Regions from separate parts of the Paenibacillus sp. OSY-SE genome, predicted to be linked through region 1. Evidence: riboswitches for the same ligand, from Rfam matches in the RefSeq annotation. Region 1 holds a riboswitch; each other region holds the start of a gene.
What was found. A riboswitch is a leader RNA that binds a small molecule or an ion and turns the genes downstream of it on or off. The one in region 1 is predicted to bind cyclic di-AMP.
Positions count from the first base shown of each region.

Region 2: another riboswitch for cyclic di-AMP. It lies ahead of A372_RS0124430 (hypothetical protein); the one in region 1 lies ahead of A372_RS0107795 (3D domain-containing protein).
Region 3: another riboswitch for cyclic di-AMP. It lies ahead of A372_RS0125295 (TrkH family potassium uptake protein); the one in region 1 lies ahead of A372_RS0107795 (3D domain-containing protein).

Region 1 covers NZ_ALKF01000162.1:9,347-16,215, forward strand. Annotated here, with positions in the region: gene A372_RS0107780 (AbrB/MazE/SpoVT family DNA-binding domain-containing protein) at 1-117, opposite strand, end outside; gene A372_RS0107785 (HD domain-containing protein) at 475-1,749, shown strand; gene A372_RS0107790 (TatD family hydrolase) at 1,844-2,611, shown strand; cyclic di-AMP (ydaO/yuaA leader) riboswitch at 2,804-3,007, shown strand; gene A372_RS0107795 (3D domain-containing protein) at 3,319-4,440, shown strand; gene rnmV (ribonuclease M5) at 4,827-5,399, shown strand; gene rsmA (16S rRNA (adenine(1518)-N(6)/adenine(1519)-N(6))-dimethyltransferase RsmA) at 5,404-6,297, shown strand; gene yabG (sporulation peptidase YabG) at 6,394-6,869, shown strand, end outside.
Region 2 covers NZ_ALKF01000198.1:12,440-19,308, reverse strand. Annotated here, with positions in the region: gene A372_RS0124440 (hypothetical protein) at 42-1,379, shown strand; gene A372_RS38020 (hypothetical protein) at 1,531-1,689, shown strand; gene A372_RS0124435 (hypothetical protein) at 1,661-2,080, shown strand; gene A372_RS0124430 (hypothetical protein) at 2,152-2,670, opposite strand; cyclic di-AMP (ydaO/yuaA leader) riboswitch at 2,672-2,843, opposite strand; cyclic di-AMP (ydaO/yuaA leader) riboswitch at 3,275-3,468, shown strand; cyclic di-AMP (ydaO/yuaA leader) riboswitch at 3,564-3,729, shown strand; gene kdpF (K(+)-transporting ATPase subunit F) at 3,942-4,061, shown strand; gene kdpA (potassium-transporting ATPase subunit KdpA) at 4,101-5,780, shown strand; gene kdpB (potassium-transporting ATPase subunit KdpB) at 5,840-6,869, shown strand, end outside.
Region 3 covers NZ_ALKF01000199.1:37,548-44,416, reverse strand. Annotated here, with positions in the region: gene A372_RS0125305 (phosphoenolpyruvate hydrolase family protein) at 1-222, shown strand, start outside; gene A372_RS0125300 (CPBP family intramembrane glutamic endopeptidase) at 444-2,135, opposite strand; cyclic di-AMP (ydaO/yuaA leader) riboswitch at 2,376-2,534, shown strand; gene A372_RS0125295 (TrkH family potassium uptake protein) at 2,594-3,952, shown strand; gene A372_RS0125290 (potassium channel family protein) at 3,991-4,659, shown strand; gene A372_RS0125285 (GntR family transcriptional regulator) at 4,739-5,098, opposite strand; gene A372_RS0125280 (hypothetical protein) at 5,291-6,127, opposite strand; gene A372_RS0125275 (LysR family transcriptional regulator) at 6,210-6,869, opposite strand, start outside.

The DNA.
Region 1 (6,869 bases):
CACGTAAATTTCCAGCGCATCTTTTTCACCGATTCCAAGGGTGCGGCGAAGCTCGATTGGAATGACGACACGACCCAGTTCATCAACTTTACGAACGATACCAGTGGACTTCATCATAGTTTAACGCTCTCCTCTTTAATTACATAATAAGTCACAATTCGACAAATTTCTAATTTGGCTGTTTATTATCGTACCAACCATTCCCAAATTAGTCAACCTGTAAAATTCGTAGATATCGTGCTAATTTATGGTTTTTAGCATTTTTTTAACTGAAATTTAACTATTTTTTACGATTTACTACTCACATTTGCACTTAGATGGTGTTTTTTGTTAGGAAATAAAGGGAAACGCGAATAAACAAAACCTTTTCGACAACATCATCGATTTTAAAAACGATGTCGAATAAACTAATAATGCAAACCTCTAATAATCTTTGCAAGCTGTTTAAATATGCTCAGAGGGGAGTGAAGTCCCATGTTAAAAGAAGAAAAGGTATTTAAAGACCCGGTTCACAATTACGTGCATGTTCAGGATCGCACGATCTGGGATCTCATTAATACGAAAGAATTTCAGCGGCTGCGCCGCATTCGCCAGCTCGGTACGTCATACTTGACGTTTCACGGGGCAGAGCATAGCCGATTTTCCCACTCACTCGGTGTATATGAAATCACACGCCGCATCATTTCCCAATTCGAACGCAATGGCTATGAGGATTGGCCACAGGAACAACGGCTCGTCGCGTTATGTGCCGCCTTGCTCCATGATGTAGGGCACGGGCCGTTTTCCCATTCCATTGAAGAGGCGTTCGGCATGTTCCACGAAGATTGGACATGCCGTATTATATTGGAAGATTCTGAAATTCACCAGGTGCTGCAGCGAATTGATCCGGCATTGCCAGAGCAGGTAGCTGCGGTCATTCGCAAGACGTATGCTTATCCGATTGTCGTCAATTTGGTGTCTGGTCCGCTTGATGCGGATCGTATGGATTATTTGCTTCGGGACGCCTATTTTACGGGTGTCAATTACGGCACTTTTGATATTGACCGTATACTGCGGCTCGTACGTCCATATAAAGATCGGATCGTCGTGAAGGAAAGCGGTATGCATGCGGTAGAGCATTACTTGCTCTCACGATATGAAATGTATTGGCAGGTTTATTTTCACCCCGTTACACGCAGTTCGGAAATGGTGCTGAGGCACATTTTCAAGCGGGCCAAGGAGCTTTATTTGCAGGGCTACTCATTCCGCTATTTTTTGGAACCGCTTGATGCGCTGTTTGAAGGGACGTTGACAACCACACAGTATGTGCAGTTGGATGAGGCTTTTGTACAGACTGCCTTTATGCAATGGATAAATGAACCGGATGAGCTTCTCGCCGACTTGTGTCAGCGATTCATCGAGCGTAAACTGTACAAGTATATTGAAGTGGATGAGTTGAATGCTGAATGGCTGTGCCGTGAATGGCATGCGGCAGGCTTGAATCCGGACTACGACATTATGTTCGATTCACCTTCGGATAATCCGTATGATGTGTATCGCTCGGGAGACGAACCGACGCAGCAGCACATATTGCTGTGGGATGGTCATGACCAAGTGATGGAATTGTCCAAAAAATCGGACATCGTGCGTTCCATCAGCGGCATTCGCCGTGGAAATCATTACATTTATTTCCCGATGGACAAGCTTCAAGCGGTGGAACACCGGCTCACGGATGAAGTGAAGCGGATGTTCCTGCAGCGAAAAAATTGAGTCCAAGAACTGGTCGATGGATGGAAAGTGAAACAAGCTCTTTAAATTAAGAAGGAGAAAGTAATCAATACAATTTTAAAAGGAGCGCATTGACGTGTTATTTGATACGCATACCCATTTGGACAACGAAGCATTTGACGAGGATCGCGAGGCAATGATCGCTCATGCTGTGGAGCAGGGCGTTACACGTATGGTCAATGTCGGCTTTAACCGCGAGACTATTCCTACAACAATGGCGTTAGCTGAGAAATATGATTTCATATATGCGGCTGTAGGCTGGCATCCGGTGGATGCCATAACGATGAAGCCAGAGGATATCGATTGGATTGCCGAGCTCACCAAGCATGACAAAGTCGTCGCCATCGGCGAGATTGGTCTCGACTATCATTGGGATACTTCACCGAAGGATGTTCAGCAGCGTGTATTTCGTCAGCAGATCGGGCTGGCCCGGGAGTTGAACATGCCCATCGTCATTCATAATCGCGAGGCGCATGAAGATGTGATTCGTATTTTGCGTGAAGAGAAGGCGAGTGAAGTCGGCGGGATTATGCATTCCTTCTCTGGCAGCTGGGAGACTGCAAAAATGTGTCTGGACATGGGGTTCTACCTTTCCTTTGGCGGACCGATTACGTTTAAAAATGCAAAGCAGCCCAAAGAAGTGCTTGTAAAGATACCCGATGACCGATTACTCGTCGAAACGGATTCCCCATATTTGACTCCTCACCCTTTTCGCGGGAAAAGAAACGAGTCTGCTCATGTGCGTCTCGTAGCAGAGGCAGCGGCGCAATTGAAAGGAATGGAATTTGAAGAATTTTGCAGAATAACGACTGAAAACGGACTGACATGTTTTGACATACGGTGAAAATCAATGAAAAACCGATGAAATAAAGTTCTAGACCACAAGATAAGTGGATTTGTTCACGAAAAAGCGATTTTGTTACTTTTTTTTAACCCTTTTTGACTTAAAACGTGATTGATACCATCTTTACAAGGTGATTGCAAACACGATATGATTTCTCACAGATGTTCGTAAACACTTGAATATTGTTCCAACCAACCAGTATCGCTTAATCTCCATTTTGGAGAGCGGGGGAACCAAAGCGCGAACAATCCGGGAATGAATACATGTTCATTCATGCGGAATGTATCCTAGGGGTGAATTCTGAACAGCCGAGCCATGAGCCGGTGAGTTGAGATAGGGCGACTCTCACAAGCCCGAACCCGACAGCTAACCTCGTCAGCGTATCGGAGAGAGGGGTCCGCGTGCGTCCTACACTGTTGACGTTTGGGTTTCATTTGGGAAGCCACGACAAGAGTCGCCTCTTACGCTAGGCTTCTTTTGTTTTCTCTTGAAACTTCTTTTTTCGAATAAAGAAAAGAAAGACGTCATAGGGTTATGAAATAGGAGGTGGGAGCAGCCGTTACTGGAGTTGGTGTGAAGAATTCGACCATAGCTTGCACATGAGCTCGATAGATGAACGTATTCTTCGCAAACATTCTTGATATAGTCGCGTCAGATGGAATCATGCAAAACACTCGACGGCGGGACTATGTAAGGAGGACCGAGAAGTGGGAGAGATCGTTAATGACGAAACCCATGAACCCCGATCATCCAGCATGTCGCTCGCAATGCGATGGAAGCATGAAAATGTACGTGTCGTGTCTGTCATTGCTGCTGTTGCGGTTGTTATCACGTTGATTACGGTATTATATATGTATGGTGCATCGAAGAAGACACTGTCCATCCGCGTAGATGGACAAGAGCACGCTATAGAAACACGCCAAGATACGCTTCGTAATGTTTTGGATGAGCATGCGATAGCGGTAGGGGCACATGATGCCGTATCCAAACCGTTGGATACGGAAATAACAGATGGCGATAAGATCGTCATCGAACGCGCGTTACCCGTTAACGTGATGGTAGACGGACAGAAGAAGACGCATTATACGACCAAAAAATCGGTGAGCGAGGCTTTAGTATCGCTTCAAATACCTGTCAAGACGGCTGACAAGGTATATCCGGGTCAAGATGCTGCCGTTGCAAATAATATGGACATTCGTATCGTGCGTGTCAGTAAGAACGTAGAAGAGCGAAAAGTGAAGGTTCCATTCCAAGTCGTCAAGAAAGCTGATCCTACCTTGTTGAAGGGGAAGACGAAGACGGTTCAAAAGGGGAAAGAGGGAATCGTCGTCCAAAAGATTGAAAAAGTATATGAGGACGGCAAACTCGTATATTCGAAGTTAGTGGATAAGTCCGTTCAGACGAAGCAGGTCAATCAGGTTCTAGCCTATGGAACGAAGAAGGAACCTGAAGTGGTCGTTCTGTCGGCAAGCTCTCCGAGTGTCGGCTCTGGCAAAGGGGGCAAGGTCGGCTTCGATTACAAGGATATGCTGGAGAACGTTCAATTAACCGCCTATACGGAACAAGAAGGGTCACCGGGAGCCAAGACCGCCTCCGGCACCAAGGTGGTGGAAGGACGTACGATCGCGGTAGATCCGAAGCTCATTCCGCTTGGATGGTGGGTGTATATCGAGGGCGTCGGATTCCGACGTGCTGAAGATACAGGCGGAGCGGTAAAAGGTAAAATTATTGACGTTTATTACGAAAGCAAAGGTGCTGTACGCAAGTTTGGCAGGAAAAAGGGCCATACGGTGTATGTGATCGGTCCGGTGAAGCCGGAAGCGAATTAATTGATTCGATGACGCGGCAGAAGCCACGCGGTTTGCTGCCGTGTATTTAGGATATAGTAATGAATAACGATTTATGTCATGCTAAGAAGAGGGAGATCCCTCTTCTTTTGTGCTTTTTAGAGTTGTTCAAAAAGTCCCCTTTTGATCACGGAGTATCGCAAGATGTGATTCGGCATCGAATCTTGCATTCACCCTCGAAGAGGTTATGCTTCCGAAGTATGTTTCCTACGGAAACATTTCAGGTGCTCATGTAGTCTCGCCTACACCGCGCTCCTCCTTCTTCGGGTTCTTGCAACCTCCTCGGTGCTGAAAAGCGGCCTTTTTGAACATCTATTTAAATAAGTTACGTGCTCAAAAGTGGGGGACATGAGGAAGGAGTAAGAACGTTGATACGAGAAGTAATCGTCGTGGAAGGAAAAGACGACACCGTTGCAATTCAGCGCGCTGTGGAAGCCGATACGATCGAGACGGGGGGATCGGCTCTCAATGATATGACCATCCGCCGCATTGCTCTGGCGCAAGAGCGGCGCGGTGTTATTATATTTACGGATCCCGACCATGCCGGGGAGCGCATTCGCAAGCTGATCGCTGCGCAGGTTCCCGGCTGCAAGCACGCGTTCTTGCCAAGGCACGAGGCGATTGCAAAAGGGGATCTCGGGGTGGAGAACGCCTCCCCTGAAGCGGTACGTAGAGCGCTGCAGCAGATACGGACAGAAATGCCTGCATTACATACGGAGCTTACGTGGACAGATTTGGTGGAAGCTGGGCTTACAACTTTTGCAGGTTCCGCCGAACGCCGCAGACAATTGGGTGAAAGACTGGGTATCGGCTATTGCAATGCGAAGCAGATGTTAAAACGCTGCGCTATGTTTCAAATCGGGCGGGAAGAGTTCGAACAGGCATTGCATGAACTGGAGGAATCCAATCTCACCGCGCAACAACAGCAGAAGGAGACATGAACGAATGAATCACTCGTTTACGGATATTGCAACACCTTCGCGAACGAAGGAAATTGTTCGCAAACACGGCTTCTCTTTTAAGAAGAGCTTGGGACAAAATTTCTTGATCGATATGAATATAATGCGGCGCATTGTCGATGCAGCCGAACTGGATGCCTCTACAGGGGCTTTAGAGATTGGTCCAGGGATTGGAGCGCTTACCGAACAGTTGGCGAAGCGAGCGGGCCGTGTAGCGGCTGTAGAGATTGATCAGCGTCTCATCCCCATTCTGGACGAAGTGATGGAACCATATCCAAATGTGCAGGTCGTTCATGGCGATGTGCTGAAGGTGGATTTGCAAGAGTTATTCCGCGAACAGTTTCATGGGATGGACAAGGTAAGCGTCGTGGCCAACCTTCCTTACTACGTGACCACACCGATTATGATGAAGCTGTTGGAAGAACAACTTCCGCTGAAGCATATTGTCGTCATGATACAGAAGGAAGTGGCTGAGCGCATGGCAGCGAGTCCGGGAGGCAAGGATTACGGCAGCTTAAGTGTGGCTGTGCAATACTATGCCGAGCCAGAGCTGATTTGCACTGTTCCGGGTACGGTCTTTATCCCGCAGCCTAATGTAGAGTCTACCGTTATTCGACTGCGCGTAAGGGAGGAGCCTCCTGTTCAAGTAGCGGACGAGCAGCATCTATTTGAGGTCGTGCAGGCGAGCTTTGCTCAGCGGCGCAAGACGCTGTGGAACAATTTAAAGGCGCGCTACGGCAGCGTGTGTGGAACGGATGCGCTGGCTGAAGCGGTTGCTACTGCCGGCATTGAGCCGACAAGACGCGGGGAGACGCTGTCTCTTGAAGAATTTGCCCGCTTAAGCGATAGCATAGGACGTGCGGTCAACGCAGCTGAATAATTCAGCACGGTGCGAGCTAACCGTGATGGTCGCCAATGTAGGCAATCACCAAACTGCACTTTTGCCCATAGGATAGTTGGAGAGGTGATCGATCCTATGAAGCAAGGAGATCTGGTCGTACGTAAGTCATACGGCGGCGATATTACATTCCGCATTGATGCGGTTTTTCAGGATACGGCGATTATAAAAGGGACTGAATTTCGTCTGCTCGCCGATTCTCCAGTTCGAGATTTGGTCAATGTTTCGCAAGCAACAATTAAGCGTCGTACGCAGCAAGCTCATATTACTATGCTGGAATCAGTCAAGGCAATTGAGCAACATCAACGCCAACAGACCGAACGCCGCCGCGCCGAGTTTCAATTTGCCGAGGTTCCCCATTCATCTGCTTATTTTGATATGCCTGGCAAGGTGCTTCATTTGGATGGTGATTCGAACTATTTGCAGAAGAGCATGGCGATATATAATCAGCTTCGAGTACCGGCCGAGGGGCATTACGTGCATGAGGCGAATATGGCGGATATGCTGTACCGCTTGCTTCCCCGCGTGCATCCGGACATCGTCGTCATTACAGG
Region 2 (6,869 bases), on a different contig from region 1:
CTCAGGCTTTACAAATCGATCATATTGAATGAGGACACAACATGAATGACAGCTCGATATCTGAACATCCCGTAACGTATAAGCAGATGCTTGCCTTTTTCCTGCCCTTAGGATTCTCTTCTACTCTTGTTACGGTATCCCACGTCATTATTAACAGTACGCTTGCAAGGTCACCGAATCCGGAATTTATTATTTCTACCTATGCCATCGCATTGAGCCTGTACAGCTTGACGGAGCGGCCGGGCATTCTGCTTAGACAGACCTGCTCAACCTTGGTTCGGGATCGGAATTCTTTCCGGGCGATGACCTCAATCAGCAACTATGTGTTGGCCTGCATTATGCTGCTCAACACGATTATTGCATACACTCCGCTCGGTACGGTCGTATTTCGCCACTTCTTCGGCGTGGAGGAGGCAGCCTTAGAGCCGACGCTTGGTGTATACCGGATATTAATGTTCGTCAGTATATTTTCGGGAATCCGCTGCTTATATCATGGCATCATTATTTATAATATGCGGACGAAGTGGCTGACCATCGGGATGATAATCCGTTTGGCTGCCATGTATGGTCTGTCGCTGTATTTTATTCGGACGGGTGTGAACAGCGGCAAGGCTGGAGCTATCATTTTTTTGTCGGGGATGGCTATAGAATGTCTGGTCGCTTGGTTGGAGGGACGCAACTTGTTGAGACATAGCATTCCCGATAAGGTGGAAGGTCACGCCATTACGAACCGATCCCATATTTTCAAATTCTATAAGCCGCTATTATATTCATCCTTTATTGCCGTTCTGATCGGACCATCTATCAATGCCATGCTGGGGAAAACGGCGGAACAGCAGCTTGCGGTTGCTTCGTTTGCGCTTGCGAGCAGCATTAACCTGCTTGTGCTCAGTTTTTTTACGTATTTGCATCAGATCGTGCTCAATTTCTATGCGAAGGATAGCAGGAAAGTCAAACGCTTTGCGTTTACACTCGCCTTTCTTCCCGGGTTGCTGACGGCTCTGCTCAGCTTCACACCGATTGGACCATGGATATTGACGCAGGTGATGGGGGCGAACGAGGAATTGATGCGTGCGAGCCTAGACACGCTACGGGTCCTCATGCTGTACAGCTTCATTTTTCCGTGGATCGACTATGGCAACGGAATCATCATGATGCGCGGACAGACGAAAATGATGATGAGATCTCAAATGGGGAACGTCGTTCTTACGATTGCGACTCTCATCTTATGTGTCTGGATGACGCCTGGATGGAACGGCACGATCGGTGCGCTTGCCCAATCGCTAGGAGTGGCGGCGGAGTTGACAATCGTCATGATTGTCGTCAATTCGGGAAATACGCCTGTCCGTCCGGCTCGCGATAAGGGCGCTTCACTATAAATTCATGCATAAGGATAAATGAGGTAATTCACTTCGGCTTCAATACCTGTCATTTATCCTTTTTTTTGTGCTTTAAGTCCTGTTGAATTATTTGAGTGTATGACGAAAAGCGCAATACAAATGCAGGTCGTGGATACACAAGAGTCGTCCGATGAAAAAGATTGCGTTTGCGGCCAAGTCGTACCGTGAGATACCCGGTTCTGTTCGGGATGCAGACATCAATTTCCCGAAGAAGCAGCGCCGGTACCGGCCGATATGCAATCATAAGGAGGTCTTTGTCGATGCAGCAATTTTCCAATGTAATTCGTGAATTGAGAACCTGGTTGTTGTCCTTTTCATTTATTCAAGTTCTTTCGCCTTTTAGGCTGTATTTATTATTTGGCGGGATAGGAGTCGGGTTTCTTCAAGCTTTACTGTTCAAGGTGCTGCCCTATTCCAGCTATGGTGTCTTGGACTTTATGTTTTATACGATTCCGTTAAGCGCGGTTGCCGGTTATTCCTTTCTGCTAGGAGTATGGCTGACGCTTATATCCAGCGATATCAAGTATTTGCCGTATGGCCTTTGGGCGAAAGCCGTTCTGATTTTGTTTCCCTTTATGGCCATTAGTGTTAATTCCCTGATCTCTGTAGCTGTATATGCTTACCTCGGTTATCTCGCATTTAAATACTCGGCCTCTTCTTTTGCGGAGCAAGCAGCCTGACTTATTCATTGAGTTCAAATATACATACGGCCCCCAATTTTGGGGGCTTTCGCTGTTTATCCGCAGCTCATTCAGATAATGCAATAATAGGCTTGCGATCTCTCCATTAAGAGGCGTTCCTTTGGACAGAAACGGTGTCTGGACAGAGGAAGTAAATCCCTTAAGGCGAGCTTTGCAAGCTGAACTTTCTCAAAGCACCACGTTCCCTTCATCTCCTCCACAAGCTCGAATGCTTCCACTACAGTTTTCCCTTTTACCTGATCCAGCCGCCGCGACCAGTGAATGAGATCAAAGTGCGGAGCAGTATGATAAAACAGTAACTTACCCCAACCAACGGCGCCGTTTGCGCAGGAAATTTTCAATACCAACGTTAGCGGCCTTGAGCCGCCTTCCAATCCGTGTCCGGACGACACAGATATTTGATACAATTCCAAATTGCTAATGATTCGTTCCGCTTGCTGCTTTGCCATGTTCATTCCCTCCAGGCATTGTCTTGCGCGCAGCGAAGCCATCATGACTGATTGCCGCGGGTTGCTGCGGCATAATTGAACAATCAGGCTGCGAATGACAGACACTGCGCAGGTAATCATGTGCCTCTCCCGCTACGCTTACGAGGTTAGCTGACGGATTCGGACGTAGGAGTCGCCCTGCCGACGGCAAGCTTGCCAATCGGATTCACCCCGATGGACCAAGTTAAACCAAGTCAGAAAAGGTCCTGATGGGTCCCCCGCTCCTTGCTTCAAGAATTCAGCGATCGAAAGAATGATGGTGTACGACACGTATCTTACTCCTTTCCTTTATGCTTTGTACAATGTGAAAACAGTTAAAAAACCGTATATTTTCATCGAATCGGCTGGGAAATTGGTTTTGTTTACAAATAGGAACTGTTTATTTCGCGATTTTACGGTTGTTTCTTCGAAAAGCTAATGTTTTCTGAAAATGCAGAAACCGCATCACGATTTCTGCGCAAAATGGGTGAAGGGAGACTGTGCTCATATGATGCGCCCTATAGAGGAAGTATTCTGAAATACCGAGCAAGAACGAGATAATGAACGCGATAAATGGATTTAGAAGTGTAAATCGATTTTGGCAGACCAAAAGCTGCCGTTTTCTAGTCATTTTTGGAAATTTGGCTGCTTTACAAAGTAACTGCCGAGACGTAATATACGTTCATGAATTAAATTATCCGTTCAGCATTCTGAATCGCTTAATTTCTGCACAGCAGAAAGCGGGGGAACCAACATCTGATCGAATTCCGATGTGAGAGTCGGAGAACGGTCATGGGGTGAATCCTGCGGAATTGGATTCCATGGGTCTAATTCCGGGGTAGGGCAACTCTCACTGCCCGAATCCGTCAGCTAACCTCGTAAGCGTAGGAGAGAGGATGAGGACTCGTGATCGATTAATCGGCCACAGGGTTTATGCCTCTGTGGCTTTTTATTGTCTTCCCATGAAAATAATGAAAATCATAGCTTGTACCTTTTCAAATTTATCGCTTAATTTCTGTAAAGCAGAAAGCGGGGGAACCAACGAGCTTGGGCGCATAGTTGACCGAGCTCACGGGGTGAATCCGACAGTTCACTGTCGGTAGGGCGACTCTCGCGCCCGAATCCGTCAGCTAACCTCGTAAGCGTACGGAGAGAGGCAACGATCGTCGTGTGTGACACGGTTTAATAGACTGTGCCCGGAAACCACGAGAAAGTTCCTTTTCTCGCAGGTTTCTTTTTTATTGCCTTTTTTGGGCGTGAGAGCACGATTGCGTGTTAAAAACAATGCTAATGAAGAGAGGTTGTCACATGTCTGATCTATATATGATTGCTGCTCTAGCCCTTGCCTTTTCCATGTTCTGCGGATTTTTGGCATGGTGCGGCAAAGTTGTCGAACAAACGGGAGGAGACGAACGATGATGTTCCTCACCATTTGTATCGTGTTTCTGTTCCTGTACTTAATTTACGCGCTGATTCATCCGGAAAAATTTTAACCGAACGACGGACTTATACATTAGAGGGGGAGCCTATCCATGGGGATTTTGCAAATTGCGGCGGTTCTTATTCTGCTGCTTCTACTTGTCAAACCATTAGGGAGCTATATGTACCATGTGTTCTCTAATCAACCGAACCGGACCGACAAGCTGTTTACACCGTTCGAGAATGTCATTTATGGCATTGCGGGTCTGAAGAACCGCTCCAGCATGTCGTGGAAGAAATATACGCTCAGTTTGATTTTGACCAACATTGTGCTGGTCGTGCTAGGATATATCATTTTGCGAGTGCAGAAGCTGCTGCCGCTGAATCCGAACGGCATCGACAATATGGAGCCGACACTCTCGTTCAATACGATTATCAGCTTTATGACAAACACGAATTTACAGCATTACAGCGGTGAATCCGGGCTGACCTATTTCTCGCAAATGGCGGTCATTATGATGATGATGTTCACGTCAGCGGCCACCGGTATCGTCGTGGCCATCGCCTTTATTCGCGGGATTACGTCCAAAGGAAATACGCTTGGCAACTTTTTCGTTGACTTTGTCAAGGCGCATACGCGCTTACTGCTGCCACTCGCAGTTGTTGTGACGCTTATTCTTGTTGCATTGCAAGTTCCGCAAACCTTCGGGGCTACGGTGCAGGCGACAACGCTGCAAGGAGACGTGCAATCAATTGCGCGGGGCCCGGTTGCCTCGCTGGTGTCGATTAAGCACTTGGGTACGAACGGCGGCGGATTTTTCGGGGTGAACTCCTCTCATCCGTTCGAGAACCCGAACCCGCTTACGAATGTGATTGAGATATTATCGATGTGGTGCATCCCGGCTGCATTGACTTACACCTTCGGCAAATTTGCCCGCAATCAGAAGCAAGGGTGGGTCATCTTCGGTGCGATGAGCATGCTGTTTCTCATGTTTTTGTCGCTGGCCTATTATGCGGAAAGCCAAGGCAATCCGGCGATAAACGCACTTGGCATCGATGCTGCGCAAGGCAGCATGGAGGGGAAGGAGGTGCGCTTCGGCATTGCCCAATCCGCCCTATTCACGACCGTAACGACGGCAGCTACGACCGGCACAGTCAACAATATGCATGATACATTAACGCCGCTCGGCGGCTTAGTGCCGCTGGGGCAAATGATGCTGAACTGCGTGTTCGGCGGAGACGGTGTCGGCTTGGTCAATATGTTGATGTATGCCATACTGGGCGTGTTCTTGTGCGGTCTTATGGTCGGGAGAACGCCGGAATTTCTGGGGCGCAAGATTGAGGCCAGGGAAATGAAGCTGGTGGCGATTGCTATTTTGGCCCATCCGTTCATTATTTTAGTTCCAACGGCGATCGCTTTCCTGACCGATTTGGGCAGGGGATCCATAACCAATCCGGGTTATCACGGCATCTCTCAAGTGCTGTATGAGTTTACGTCGTCGGCAGCAAACAATGGATCTGGATTCGAGGGGCTGGCAGACAACACGCCATTTTGGAATATTTCTACGGGCCTGGTTATGCTGTTCGGACGGTATATCTCGATTATTGCGCTGCTCGGTGTAGCAGGCTCGATGGTTAAGAAGCAGTGGATACCAGAAACGATCGGAACGTTTCGTACGGACAATGCGCTGTATACGGCCATCCTCGTCGGAACCGTGTTCATTATCGGCGCACTGACCTTCTTGCCCGTGCTTGTATTGGGACCCATTGCGGAACATCTGACACTCCGATAGTAGAGGTTGTTCAATAATATCCCTTTTGATCAGGAACTAGTAGATGAGGTGAAACGGAAATGAACTCAGCCAACAAAAAATCGTTGTTAACCGGCGAATTGATCAAGCAAGCTGCGATAGATAGTATTAAGAAGCTCAATCCCGTAATCATGATGAAAAATCCGGTCATGTTCGTGGTTGAATTGGGAACGCTCGTCGTTCTTCTCATGGTGCTTTTGCCAGAAGTTTTTGGCGCGGAGGAGCGTATCGGTTTTAACGTGACCGTGTTCTTTATTTTGTTGTTTACCGTGCTGTTCGCCAACTTCGCAGAGGCCCTCGCCGAAGGGCGGGGCAAGGCGCAGGCGGATTCGTTGAAGAAGGCGAAGAAAGATATCGTCGCGAACAAAGTAGTCGGCAATGGAATCAAGGTTGTATCGTTGGCCGAACTGCGTAAAGGGGATATCGTCATCGTAGCGCAAGGCGAAATGATTCCGGGTGACGGTGAAGTTATTAAAGGTCTGGCTTCGGTTGATGAATCCGCGATTACCGGTGAATCGGCCCCGGTCATCAAGGAAGCGGGCGGAGATTTCAGTTCCGTCACCGGCGGCACTCGGGTCGTCAGCGACAAGATTACGGTGAAGATTACGAGTGACCCGGGCGAATCGTTCATGGATCGGATGATATCGCTCGTCGAAGGGGCGAAGCGGCAGAAAACGCCGAACGAAATCGCATTGAACACGTTGCTTATCAGCTTGACGCTCATTTTCCTCATCGTTGTCGTGACGCTTGCCCCGATAGCGAATTATTTAGGAATCGAATTGGAAATTCCAGTGCTCATTTCCCTGCTTGTCTGCCTCATTCCGACGACGATTGGCGGGCTGTTGTCCGCTATCGGGATCGCCGGGATGGACCGCGTGACCCAATTCAACGTACTGGCGATGTCCGGTAAAGCGGTAGAAGCGGCTGGAGATATTAATACGATGATTCTCGATAAGACCGGCACGATTACGTTCGGGAACCGGATGGCAAGCGAATTCATTCCTGTCTGCGACCAATCGCTCGCTGCAGTAGCAGAATGGGCAGCGATCAGCTCGGTGAAGGATGAAACGC
Region 3 (6,869 bases), on a different contig from region 1:
AAAATCCAAGCTATTACCGATGCGGGCAAATCTGTAAATCCAGATATTATGGTCATTTGTCATGGCGGTCCGATTGCTGATCCGGAAGATGCTCAATATATTTTCGACAACACCGTAGGTGTGGATGGATTTTTCGGTGCTTCAAGTATTGAACGGTTTGCCACAGAGGTTGGTATTAAACAGCAAGCAGAAGCATTCAAACGTGTTAATTTAAAATCGTAGAATTTATAAACTTTTCAGGGGAAGCCATAGGTTTCCCCTTATTTACGTTTTTGTAGAGTTACTTTCCCTCGCCCATCCATTCGGCTATTAGATTGTCAAAAGTAGGCTCCTCAAACATCGGATTATGTCCGCTATGCTCAAAAATCACTTTCTTCACGTTCGCATAAGTGTCATTTATCAGATCCCATAACGAGACCGCAGCAACCTCCGCTTGTTTTGCTCTATGACATGGGTAACATGTTCACTTTGCGTTGATGAAGATTCTTTAAGCCGTATATAATCAGCACCGGCAGTATCAAGTATAGCGCGCCGAGCGCCGAGCCAGACACGGTTCCTCCCAGTAAGTAAGACATGCTCATCAACAAATTATCCAGCATGAGGTGGGCGAACAATGCCGTCCAGAAGCCGTGCCTCAGCATGATGTACAAGAATATAAAACCCATAATCAACAGTTCAACCGGCCGGGAGTAGAACGGGAATATCGGATAAGTGACATGTCCGAAAGCCCAGATGAGCGTCGGGATGAGACCAGCTATCCATGGATTTCTCACCCAGCGCTGCAACAGTCCCGTGCCGAACCAGCGATAGACGCCTTCTTCCGATATCGCAGCCATCCAAGCGAGCAGAGGATATAGCGCCGGCAGCCTCAAGTTAAGCGGAGACTGTGATGCATCTGTCGTCGACCATGCGCCAAATCCCGTCTCCAAGGCGGCGAAGATAAACGTCTGCACTCCAAGCAAGAGCCCTGCATAGACCGTGCCGAGCCAGAAGGCACGGGGCAGCACCGTACCGAACTCCGGACTGCTCCAGGTTGGCATCAAGCGCCGATGCTTAGACTGATCCCACAAGCGTGTGCCTGCTAGCAAGGAGAAATAGAGCACCACTCCCTGAAGCACTGTAATTCCGCCTTGGACGATCAAAGCGTACTCCATACGGATCTGTGCGGCAGGCACCCCGAATTGAAGCGAGATGAGGCCAGGCAGCAGGTTCCAGATATGAAGCAGGGAGATTCCGCATGAGACGATGGACAGTGTGATTATCGTACCGGAGCGGAATCGGATAAGCTTGCGGTAACGAATGCACGCGACGAGCGCGAGAATGCTGAGCAGCAACGACATCCATGTATAACCAATTTTATAAATGGACGAAGCGGTGGCGGTCTGCTGCAATTCCTCTGTTTTATAGCTTAGCGGCACCTCCCATACTGGCTTGGCTGTGACGACGTCGTTGTTGTGAAAGTGTACGACGAAGTCAAGCGTTGCGCCGCCAACTTTGGCTTTGGGCACCGTGAACCGTATTTCGTCCTTGCTGTTCAAGCTTTCTTGCTGAATGTTCAACTCGGATGATGACCAGCCCAATTGTTTTATGGTCTGTTCCGCCACGGCGCGATAGTCTAACGTTCGGGAGACGACGGAGTCATCCGCGGCAGTTGCCGGGCGTCCGGTGAAATTGAAGCCGATAATCTGGCCGTTCGTCATGTTGACATCGATGCTCAACACATCAGGGCGGCCTCCGCGTACAACGGAGAGCAGGACTTGATACCTATCATACGGAGCCTTGCGGCTCCAAGGCTGGAAGGCTTCCGTCAAACGTTCCTTGCTGATATATCCAGCCAGCGTGGAATCCGTCTGATACACGACTGTCGGGTCAGCACTTCGCAGCGTCAGTTCGGATCGCCAAGACTGCTGCTTCATGTACTGAATCGCCTTGTCGGCCGCCTCCGTCTTCGTAATCATTGAGACCTGTGCGCCTTCCTCCGGGCTCACCTCGAATTGCAGTAAGGGAATAATAACCTGCACGGTGAGAAACACTATGAACCCAACAATGGAAGCAATAAGTAAAGGCTTGGTTATGTAATAAGAAGGTGCAGCCTGATTATGAGCATCATGGTGTGCTTGATGGGTAAAAGACATCTTTTTTCCTCCATTTAGTCGTATATACGCAGTTCTCTTTTATTATTGTATCCACTTCATTTGTGTAAAGTCCAGCAGAGGAATGAAGCTACGCCTTGATAATGAAAGAGTTCTCGATACATTTCAAGAAAATGGGGTTTTGTAAGCGCTATTTAACGTTATTTTTCAGCCTATTCAACTGAATTTGTTCGATCTTTGACTTTGTGCGCGAGTAGGGAAACGTATATAATCTCGTTATGAATTGCATACATGCCGAGTTTCGTCAATGTACGAAAGCGGGGGAACCGATTAATGGGGTGAATTTCGCGTATGACGGGTCATAAGAACCGTCTGCGAATAGGGCAGCCTGAACGTGCCCGAATCCGTCAGCTAACCTCGTAGGCAAGTGCGTCAGGATACCAGCGATAGCATTGGATTTCCAGTGCTTTTTTTCGTGGACAAAAAGAGGTGACACCCCCTTGAAGCTTTCAAGGAAAAACAGGATTTTACATTTAACGCCGTCACGCATACTTGTCGTTGGATTTGCATTAATTATTTTATTAGGCGCATTTCTGCTTATGCTGCCGATATCAAATTCCAACGGACAGCCGCTGTCTTTTGTTGATGCGTTTTTCACAGCAACATCAGCAACCTGCGTGACCGGGCTAGTTGTGGTCGATACAGGCACCAACTTTACGGTGTTCGGGCAAGTGGTCATTATGCTGCTCATTCAAGTCGGCGGGCTTGGCTTCATGACGATGGCGACGTTGTTCGCGCTTGCTTTTAAAAAAAGAATTTCGTTAAAGGAACGTCTTATTTTACAAGAAGCGCTTAATCAAGGCAGCATGGAGGGAATTGTCCGCCTTATCCGCAAGGTGCTGCTGTTTGCCTTCTGTATCGAAGGAGCCGCCGCCATTCTGTTTGCGACGCGTTGGGCGTTCGACCTGCCACTCGGACAAGCCATTTATTTCGGGATATTCCATGCGGTGTCATTGTTCAACAATGCCGGATTCGACCTGTTCGGTTCGGTGTACGGACCGTTCTCCAGCTTAACGAGCTATGTAGGAGATCCGGTCATTAATACGGTGGCTATGTTGCTCATCGTACTCGGTGGGATTGGCTTTATCGTATTGTCCGATGTAGTGGATTATCGCCGTACCCGCAAATTGTCGCTGCATACGAAGATTGTTTTGACAATGACCGGACTTCTTATTGTTATCGGCACAGTCGTTATATTCATTTTTGAATTTACCAATACACGCACGCTCGCCGGTTTAAGCGGGTGGGAGCAGTTCTGGGCGTCTTTGTTCCAGTCTGTCAGCCCGCGTACGGCCGGCGCGAATACCATTGATATCGGCGCTATGCGCCAAGCTTCCCAGTTTTTTATGATCATACTGATGTTTATCGGGGCTTCGCCCGGTTCAACCGGGGGAGGGATCAAGACAACGACGTTCGCCATTCTTGTCGGCGCGGTCATTACGATGATTCGGGGAAAAGAGGATATCGTCATCTATCGCTATCGCTTGGCGAAGGACAGAATATTCAAAGCCGTTACGTTGACCTTGTTGGCGTTATTCCTGGTCATTATGGTCTCGATGATATTATCGACGACAGAGGACCATCCGTTCCTTATGATTTTGTTCGAGACGACGTCCGCCTTCGGCACGGTCGGCTTGACAATGGGCTTAACGACGGATTTGACCGATTTCGGCAAGGTGCTTCTATGTTTGACGATGTTTGCCGGACGATTGGGGCCGATAACGCTGGCCTATGCGCTCGGACCGAAGAGCGAGCGGGAACTGTACCGCCATCCGGAAGGCAAGATTACGATAGGGTAAATAGAGAATAGTAATGGATGAAGGAGTTAATAGCTATTATGGAGTTGCAGCAGTTTGCAGTAGTCGGGATGGGACGATTCGGATCGAGCCTTGCCAAGGAACTAGTCAGACTAGGACATCAAGTGCTGGGCATCGATAAAGATGAAGAGGTAGTTGCGGACATGACGGGCATGGTGACCCATGCCGTCGTGGCGGATGCGACGGATGAAGATGTGCTCCGCTCGCTCGGCATTCGCAACTTTGATTGCGCCATTGTTGCGATTGGCGATGACATCCAGACGAGCATCCTGGTCAGTATTCAGATGAAGGAGCTTGGCGTAAAGAAGGTAGTCGCCAAGGCGCTGTCTGACCTGCATGGCCGCGTGCTTGAGCGGCTTGACGTAGATCGGGTTATTTATCCCGAACGAGACATGGGAATCCGCGTTGCCCATCAGCTTGTGTCTCCGAATTTGCTCGATTATATCGAGCTGTCGAAGGAGTATACGATTGCTGAGCTCAGTGTACCCGGCTGCATGCAGGGGATGTCGCTGAAGGAATTGAACCCGCGGGCCAGATTCGGCTGCAGCATCGTCGCGCTCAACAAGCCGGAAGGCATCATTATCGCCCCGTCGGCCGAGGCTGTCCTAGATGAGCGGGACATTATGGTCATGATCGGAACCAACAATCAAATTGAGGATTTCGAAGAAGCGATTATGTTGAAAAAATAAAGAACACGCCGCCTGTTTGCCCGTCCATTGACGGAGTTAAGCGGGCGGCGTTTTATTTGTCTATGGGATTCACAAGCTGTCACTCCTGTATTTTCAAAATCATGTTGGCAAGCTCTTGCTTGTCAATTTCCAATGCTCTCGCTTCCTGAAGAATGCGCGGCAGCTCGACCTCTGCGAACTGGGCGCGGCGTTTCTCGCGCACGAGACGCTTCGCTCCTTGGCGCACGAACATTCCCACACCTCTTTTCTTGTACAATATGCCTTCGTCTACAAGCAAATTAATACCTTTGGCAGCCGTGGCTGGATTGATTTGCAGCACTTTGGCGAATTGATTGGTGGAAGGCACTTGGCCTTCTTCCTCTACGGCACCGATCAATATGTCATTTGCAATCATGTCGGCGATTTGCAGATAGATCGATTTGGACTCATCCAACAGCAATGGATTCACCTCGTTTCGTCCGGTTATCGTACTTACTCCACGCCGCATGCGCGGGCAAGCATTATTTCATGACCGCATTGGTTCATTACTCATGTGACTAACTATAGTTTCTGAAAATAAAAAAAGCAAGAGGCGCGATAACGCCTCTTGCCTGCAGCTTGCCATTGCAACCGTCTGCCGGCAAGGCAGCTGTTACAGAAAAATCTTCGTTAAAATGAGCAGCAGCACGAAGTAAAGGGCGATGCTGCTTGCGACGTACAAAAACCGGTTGTCGCGCGTCACTTCCGCCTGCTCCATCGTCTCGGATACCGTCATGATGACGGAGGTGAACCAGACGATGCCCGCGATCGCGAGCGACAGGGAAGTGAAGCTGATGAGCATCATGAGGAAGGCGACCAAGTAGGCCGGACCGTAGGGCATTTGCATCGCAGCCAAACGGACGAGGAACGTCTTCACGTCCGAACGCTGCACGCCCTTCCAGCGGCTGACGAGCCAGAGCGCGCCGAACAAGGCGGCGAGCGTAATAATGTAAAGCAAGACGAGCTTGATAAATAAACCGATAGACTCACCTGCGTTTAGATAAGCGCCGAAAGGATTAAGCATGGACATGAGACCGCTAAATATGCTAAAAGCGAACAAGGCGAAGCCAATTGCCGAAGCCGCCACTGCAATGACGCCGTACAGCCAGTCGGAGGCTGGCTGTAGAGCAGAGGCTTCCGTCGGATGCTTCATCAATTGAACGACGCGCTTCATATCAAAAGCTGATTCGCGCTTGGCTCCGAATGAAGCCCCGCCGTACGAATTGGAACCATTCGCGTCCAATGGTTGGTTAGGCACTTGGCCCGGAGCCGCATAAGGTGCCGAAGCGTCCATCGCTCCAGCAGCGGCGGCTGTCTCCCGGTGACTGGCGATTTCTTGGCGGACTGCCGATTCCTTCTGATCGGAAGTGCCGCTTAAGGCTGCCTCCTTGGAGCAGGTGTGGGGCTCATGCTCATCCAACTTCTCCCCACAACGGTTGCATACATCCATCTAACATCATCCTCCTGAAAACCCCTAGATTAGCAAAGTTTACTTTTTTCTTTTTCTATTTCAATTTCGACAGCAAATGACATTATTCCTTCTTGAAAATGTGATTCCATGTCGTCGCCGCCTGCGTCGTTTCTTCAATGAACCGTTTGGCCGCATGGCTTAAGGCGGCTTGCTCGGCGTATACAATAGAAGTGATGCGTTCGGTTTGCTTCAGCTCTTTTAAATGAATGGCGACCAATTTATTGTCCTGCAGCCATTCTGAGCGCAGATACGACTTCGGCAGCAGTGCAGCGGCATGGCTCGTCGACAGCAGCCGCACGATCGCCTCGAATGAATCGATCTCCATCCGGATATCCGGCATGATGCGATAGCGGCGGAACAGATCGTCGATGAGCTTGCGGTACCAGGAGCCTTTGGAGAACAGCAGCATCGGCAAGCCGTTCAAGCGGGCCATCGACCAGTCGCGGCAGTCTGCCAAGTCATGATTTTGCGGCAGCACCAGCTGCAAATGGTCTGCAAACAGCGGGATGCATATGAGGCCTGGTTCACGTATGGCATCAGCTACGAGCCCTAGATCAACCGATTGCTCGCGTACCTGAGAGACAATTTCGTGGGTCTTGCCTGTTACGGCTTTTACGTTAGCTTCCGGATGCTTTTTCACAAATAAGGAAACAAACAGCGGCAGCGTCGTCTGCAGTGTCGTTAAGCTGGCGCCTATCGTGACGGTAGCATGTCCTTCCGC